2 linked regions of the Piscinibacter gummiphilus genome follow. The protein of the gene in region 1 interacts with the protein of each later gene in a pairwise test. Links are inferred from orthologs where the notes say so. Each region holds a gene or a part of one and is shown on either strand. Other genes may lie near its edges.

Region 1 (3,229 bases):
CGAGACCACCTGGGCGCCGATCACCTCGTTCAGTTGCCAGCCGAAGCCGTGTTCGCGACCGTACTTGGTGATCAGCGAGGCCGGCGCGGCCTCGGGCGTGCTGTGGCACGCGAGGCAGGCGGCGTTCCTGATCTGGATGGGGCGGGCCACGTAGAACTTGGTGCCCGAGGCGTCGGCGATCTCGCCGGTCTGGTCCTTCAGGTCGGGGCTCGCGCGGAAGCGCTCGACGACCTCGCGCTCCCAGTCGACCGCCGCGTTGCGCGGGTTCGTGGGGTTCAGCGTCGCTTCCTTGTAGCCATAGCCGGGCTGGGCCTTGGCCAGCCGGGCGATGGTTTCGGTGGCGGCGAAGGCCGGCACGGTCTCGGGCAGGAAGTGGCGGTCGAGCAGCGGGTCGAGGTGCGGCTTCACGTGGGTGACCGTGTAGTCGCGCACGGCGAGGGCCACGTCCATCATGCGGCGGGCGTCGTGCACCACCTCGGCCTGGGCGTTCTTCAGCACGAGGCGGTAGACGATGCCGCCGGCCACCACGAGCGCCAGGGCGAACAGGGTTGCGAAGACGAGGTTGAACTTGAGCTTCAGGTTCATGCGGGTCTCCGCGGACGGAGTGGGAGTCTCGGGATGCTTTTCTAGTATTCGGGGTCGAACTTGGAGAGCGTGGCGGCCACGAACCGGCTGCGCTGCTCCTCGTCGTCGAGGTGGGCCTGCAGGCGGGCCAGCAGTTCGCCGGCCGATTCGGAGCGGGCCGACTCGGTCTCGATCAGCAGCGAGGCGATGGGCCCCACTTCGTGCGCGAGGGCCTCGCGGATGCGGACGAGCTGGGCCGGACTGATGCGAAAGCTGCGCTGGGTCACGAGGGCGCCGGGGCCGGAGGGCGGTGCGTCGAGCGGGGCAGGGGCGCTGTCGAGCCCCATGGGGCTGGTGTCGTCGCCCGGCAGGCGGCGGACGGCCCACGAGGCCAGCCATTCCTCCCGTTCCCGCGGGTTCACGAGCAGCCGGGCCGCCGCCGCCATGAAGTCGTCCTCCGTCCTCGCCTGGGCGGCGAAACGTTGCAGGTGCGGGCCGATGTTCACGTTCAGGCGCTTGCGCAGCGAACGTTCGACACGGGCCAGGAGGCGGGGGTGAATCGGGTCGGACATCGGGCCACCGGGGACAGGAACCGGAATTCTATGCCGCAAAACTGCACGCCCATGCACTTATTGCCGGGGGCTTGTGGTGTGGGTGCCGCGAGTTGTAAGCGGTCGATACCGCGAGGGGGTGGGGCTTACTTGGCCAGCGCCTTGAGCGCCTGCTTGATGCCGTCGCTGACGCCCACGTCCGCCGGCAGGCTCTTGAGCGCCGCCGCCGCCTCGCGGTCGCTGTAGCCGAGGGCCACCAGCGCCTGGAGAATGTCCGCCTGTGCATCGCTGGCGACGTGCGCCGGCAGGGACAGGTCGGGCCCGAGCTTGCCCTTGAGTTCGAGCAGCAGGCGCTCGGCGGTCTTCTTGCCGATGCCGGGCACCTTCACGAGCCGGCCGGCCTCCTGGAGCGACACCGCCTGGGCCAGCTCGGACACGCTCATGCCCGACAGCACGGCCAGCGCCATGCGCGGGCCCACGCCGGTGATCTTGATCAGCTGGCGGAACGTGGTGCGTTCGGAGGCGGTCAGGAAGCCGAACAGCACCTGGGCGTCTTCCCGCACCACGAAGTGCGTCAGCAGCACGACGCGTTCGCCGAGCCCCGGCAGGTTGTAGAACGTGCTCATGGGCACGTCGACCTCGTAGCCGACGCCATTGACGTCGACCAGCACCTGCGGCGGGTTCTTCTCCGCGAGCTGCCCGCTCAGGCGGCCGATCATCGGCGGAACAGGCCCAGGCGCTGCGCCTCGAGGGCGGCTTCCGCGCGCGAGCTGACGTTGAGCTTGCGGTAGATCTGCTTCACGTAGTCGGCGATGGTGTGGCGCGACAGGTTCAGCTGCACGCCGATCTCGGGCAGCGTGAAGCCCTTGGCCACCCACAGCAGCACCTCGTTCTCGCGGTCGGTCAGCGAGACGTGGGGCAGGTTCTGCGGTCGCTCCTGCGGCTTGTTCTGGGCCGCGAAGTACGCGATGACGCGGCGGGCGATGGACGGCGACAGCGGCGGTTCACCCTGGCTGATGCGCTGCAACTGCTCGACGAAGTGCTCGCGCGGCTGCTCCTTCAGCAGGTAGCCGAAGGCGCCGGCCTGCAGCGCGGGGAAGAGGTGGTCGTCGTCGTCGTGGATGGTGACCACGACCGACTGGGCCTCGGGCTGGTTCTCGCGCAGCGCCGCCACCACGTCCACCCCCGAGCCGTCGGGCAGGCCCAGGTCGATCAGGGCGACCTCGAAGCGTTCGGCGCTGACGAGCGCCAGGGCGTCGTGCACGCGGGCGGCTTCCGACACCTGCGCGTTCGGGAACACCTGCAGGGCGAGCGCTTTGAGCCACGAGCGGATCTCGGGCAGATCTTCGAGCAACAGGATTTTGTTCATGGCGGTACCCGGCAGGTGGATGCGTGCGTGCGCCCGCGGCGCGGGGAATATCGTAACAGCCGGGGCCTGCGCTGGGCAGACCCCGTGCACAGGGATTTCCGGGCCTCAGAGTGGCAGGGTCAGCCGGATCACGGTGCCGTAGCCCGGGCCGGATTCGACGAGGCACTGCCCCTGCATCTGCTTGGCGCGGTGTTTCATGCTCGCCATGCCGTGGCCCCGGTCGAGCTTGCCGTCGAGTTCCATCGGGATGCCCTTGCCGTTGTCCTGCACGACCAGCACGAAGTCGTGTTCGCCCAGCGTGCAGCGCACCTTGCAGTGCGAGGCGCCGCTGTGCTTGATGACGTTGCTGATGGCCTCGCGCAGGATGCGGGTGGTCTGCACGAAGGCCCGGGCGGACAGCTGCTGCGTCAGGTCCTCGTTCGGGCTGCGCCAGTCGGCCTCGACGCCGGCCTGGCCCAGGCGCAGCACGGTTTCGGCGCGCCAGTCCGCCAGCGCGTCGGCCACCGGCAGCGGTTTGCCCGTGAGGCCCTTGACCGACAGGCGCATCTCCTCGAGCGCCTCGCGGGCGAGCGACGAGATGCGTTCGGATTCGCTGGTGTGGACGATGGTGAGCAGCTTGGCGCCGAGGTCGTCGTGCAGGTCGCCGGCGATGCGCTTGCGTTCCTTCTCGGTGACCTGCTCGACCCGCAGCTCGGCCATCTGCGCGTAGTTGCGCTCCATCTCGGCGGTGGCCTCGGCGACGCGG
Region 2 (3,031 bases), 920 kb from region 1 along the record:
CGGTAGTCGTACCCGGACAGCGAACTCAGCTGATAGTCGCGCACGGCGACGCCGTCGACGGACACGGACCGGATGCGGTCCCAGAAACCGGACACCCCGGCCGTCGCGTAGCTCTCTGCCAGGCCGGAGGTGTAGCTCGCGACGCTCGAGAAGCTGTCGAGCGACAGGTCGATCGCCTCGCCCCATGTGAACGACGTGGTGAGCAGGAACTCCCCCCTCGTGGCACCTGGCACGTCCGTCAGCGGGTCCTCGGTGCGGACCCCGTCGCGCACGGACGCCGAGGCCGACGCTTCGGCCGAGTCCCCGCCGAAGCGGGCGACCAGCGAGGCCGACGACCACGCCGTGTTGTCTCCGACGGCATCGGCGGTGGCGTGGCCCCCATAGCGGATGGCGACCGTGACGACACCGGCGCGGCCGGTGAGGTCGGCGCGGTCGATGGTGAGACCGTCGGAGAAGGCCCAGCGTGCGGTGGCCTCCGCCGTGGCACCCGCGCCCGCGTCCCCGCGGGCCCGTGCGAAGGTGCCGGAACCGGCTCCCGCAGGGTCGGCATTGACCTGGGCGAATCCGTGGGCCTGGCGTTGTTCATGGGCCGTCTGCGCGATGGCCAGGACCGACACGCCCGACGGCTGCAACTGCTCGTCGCTGGCCGTCACGGGCGATGGCGTGGGGCCCTCGAACACGTCGGCCATGGCATCGACATCGCCGAGCGCCGACTGGGCGTGGGCCCACATCGGCGCGGTCGCCAGGACCAGCAGCGCGGCGCGCCGCGCCCACGTCGGGACGCCGGAGAGCGAGGGGGCAGGCACCATGACGAACCTCCGGGAGCAACGGGTCGCCCAGTCTAGGAGCCGAGGTTCGCGTCGGGGGACATGCCCCCTCGGAGGACGCCAGTACGGGCGGCTTGCGGATGGTCCGCCGGGTGGCGCACGGCGCCGTGCCCGGGCTCAGGGGCCGACGGGGCGCGTCACGTCCGGGTCTGCCAGGGCCTCATCGACGCGAGCGCAAAGTTCGTCCAGCTGGTCCGGCTTCAGGAAACTGTCGACGATGCCGCACTCGATCGATGCGCGAAGAACGTCGGGACTGGCGATGAGCGCCGAGTAGGCGATCAGGGTGGGCGGGCGTTCCAGGGCCATGCGGTTCACCGACGCGGCCACGGTCATGCCGTCGAAGCTGGGCATGGCGATGTCGGTCACGATGACCGCGGGGCGCAGCTTGAAGATCAGCTCGAGCGCCGCAACGCCGCCGTAGGCGCACTGGACCGTGTGGCCCCTGGCGGAGAGCACGAGGCCCAGGGTGTCCGCGCTGTCTCGATCATCGTCCACCACGAGGACGTCCACTTGCGTCTGGGGCGAAACCTGTGAATCGGCGGCCATGAATTCGTGATCGAGACTGAGGATGCGCGGAGTCTACGCCCTGCCGGCAGGCAACCGCTCAGCGAACCCGCCCGCCCTTGTACTGCGCCGTGACACTGCGCTCCCGCTGCGTCGCCTTCTCGATCGCCGCGAACGACTTCGACGCATGCGCATGGCAGATCGCGAGCCCCAGTGCATCTGCCGCGTCCTTGCCCGGCAGCCCCGGCAGGTGCAGCAGGCGCATCACCATCTCCTGGATCTGCTCTTTCTTCGCGTGGCCGTGGCCCACGATGGACTTCTTCATCTGCAGCGCGGTGTACTCGGACACGTCGAGCCCCGCGGCCACGAGGCCGGTGATGGCCGCGCCGCGGGCCTGGCCCAGCAGCAGCGTGCTCTGCGGGTTGACGTTGACGAACACGATCTCGATGGACGCGCAGGTGGGGCTGTAGCGCGTGGTGATCTCGCGGATGCCGTCGTAGATGACTTTCAGGCGACCGGGCAGGTGGCCGGTGTCGACGGCTTCGGTCTTGATGGTGCCGCTGGCCACGTAGTGCAGGTGCGGCCCCTCGACGTCGATGACGCCGAAGCCGGTGGTGCGCAATGCGGGGTCGATGCCGAGGACTCGCATGGGGATCACGCGCCGAAGTACCAGCGCACCGAATGGAAGAAGACGGGCGCCGCGAAACACATCGGCGCGACGCGGTCGAGCAGGCCCACGGCGCCGGTGACCGAACCCGTGCTGCCCTGGCGCTGGATGCCGGCGTCGCGTTTCATCGCCTTCATCACGAGGTCGCCGAAGATGGCGCAGCCGGCGGCGATGAACGCGATCAGGAAGGACTGCGGTGGCTTGAACGGCGTGATCCAGTACAGCAGGCCGCCCGCGAGGCCGCCGGCCAGCGCCGAGGCGAGCCACGTGCGCCACGACAGGTTGCGGTTGATGTGGCGCGCGATGGGGCGGCGGCGCAGGCGGCGGGCCACGAGTTCGTGCGTGATCTGCGCGACGGCCACCACGATCACGATGTAGAGCACGAGGAACGCGCCGCGCTCCTCGTACCGCGGGAAGCTGAGCAGCAGCAGTGCGGGCGCGTGGCTCATGCCGTACACGCACACCATCGTGCCCCACTGGATCTTCGCGGTGCGTTCGAGGAAACGGGTGGCGTCGTTGCCGAGCGCGGCCAGGATGGGCAGCACGGCGAACGCGTACACGGGGATGAAGACCGAGAACAGGTTGAACGCGCGGCCCGCGGCCAGCACGTACTGCAGCGGCAGCACGACGAAGAAGACGGCCAGCAGCGCGCGGTGGTCGGCCCGCCGCGTGTGGGTCAGCGTGATGAACTCGCGCAGCGCGAGGAAGGACACCACCGCGAACAGCAGCGTGGCGACGGCCGCGCCGAGCGCCCAGGAGATCCAGAACAGCACGGTGCCGATCCACACCGCGCGCAGGTCCAGCACGAAGCGGTGGTGCAGCGCGGCCTGCCGCGGGGTCATCTCCTTCAGCGACCGCCAGAACGCCAGCACGGTGGCGAGGATCAGCAGCCCGAAGATGGCGACGAACAGCAGGCCGATCTGCTGGGAGACGGTGAGGGCGCGCAGCGAGCCCATCAGGCGGCCACGCTCCGCAGGGCCACCACGGCGTCGCGCGCGCGGGTGAGGAAGGTGCGCTTGTCCTCGTCCCTGGC

The links.
Region 2: the proteins of ruvA (region 1) and ruvC interact in binary tests that used the Escherichia coli proteins (3 or more experiments, as listed by UniProt). The link is inferred for Piscinibacter gummiphilus from one-to-one orthologs.

Annotation. Positions count from the first base shown.
Region 1 is NZ_CP015118.1:5,751,520-5,754,748, reverse strand. Bases 49-2,963 are described here. They hold ruvA (Holliday junction branch migration protein RuvA), read right to left. Parts: upstream 1,835-2,963; coding sequence 1,262-1,834; downstream 49-1,261. Other genes in these bases: A4W93_RS26345 (sensor histidine kinase), read right to left, coding at 2,590-2,963; A4W93_RS26350 (response regulator), read right to left, coding at 1,831-2,484; A4W93_RS26360 (DUF8082 domain-containing protein), read right to left, coding at 627-1,136; A4W93_RS26365 (Tll0287-like domain-containing protein), read right to left, coding at 49-585. Outside these bases: more of A4W93_RS26365, read right to left, coding at 1-48; more of A4W93_RS26345, read right to left, coding at 2,964-3,229. UniProt on the Escherichia coli protein: The RuvA-RuvB-RuvC complex processes Holliday junction (HJ) DNA during genetic recombination and DNA repair.
Region 2 is NZ_CP015118.1:4,830,971-4,834,001, reverse strand. The notes cover bases 207-2,923. They hold ruvC (crossover junction endodeoxyribonuclease RuvC), read right to left. Parts: upstream 1,981-2,923; coding sequence 1,432-1,980; downstream 207-1,431. Other genes in these bases: A4W93_RS22080 (phosphatidate cytidylyltransferase), read right to left, coding at 1,986-2,923; A4W93_RS22090 (response regulator), read right to left, coding at 945-1,373; A4W93_RS22095 (PEP-CTERM sorting domain-containing protein), read right to left, coding at 207-809. Outside these bases: more of A4W93_RS22095, read right to left, coding at 1-206; more of A4W93_RS22080, read right to left, coding at 2,924-2,954; A4W93_RS22075 (lysophospholipid acyltransferase family protein), read right to left, coding at 2,954-3,031.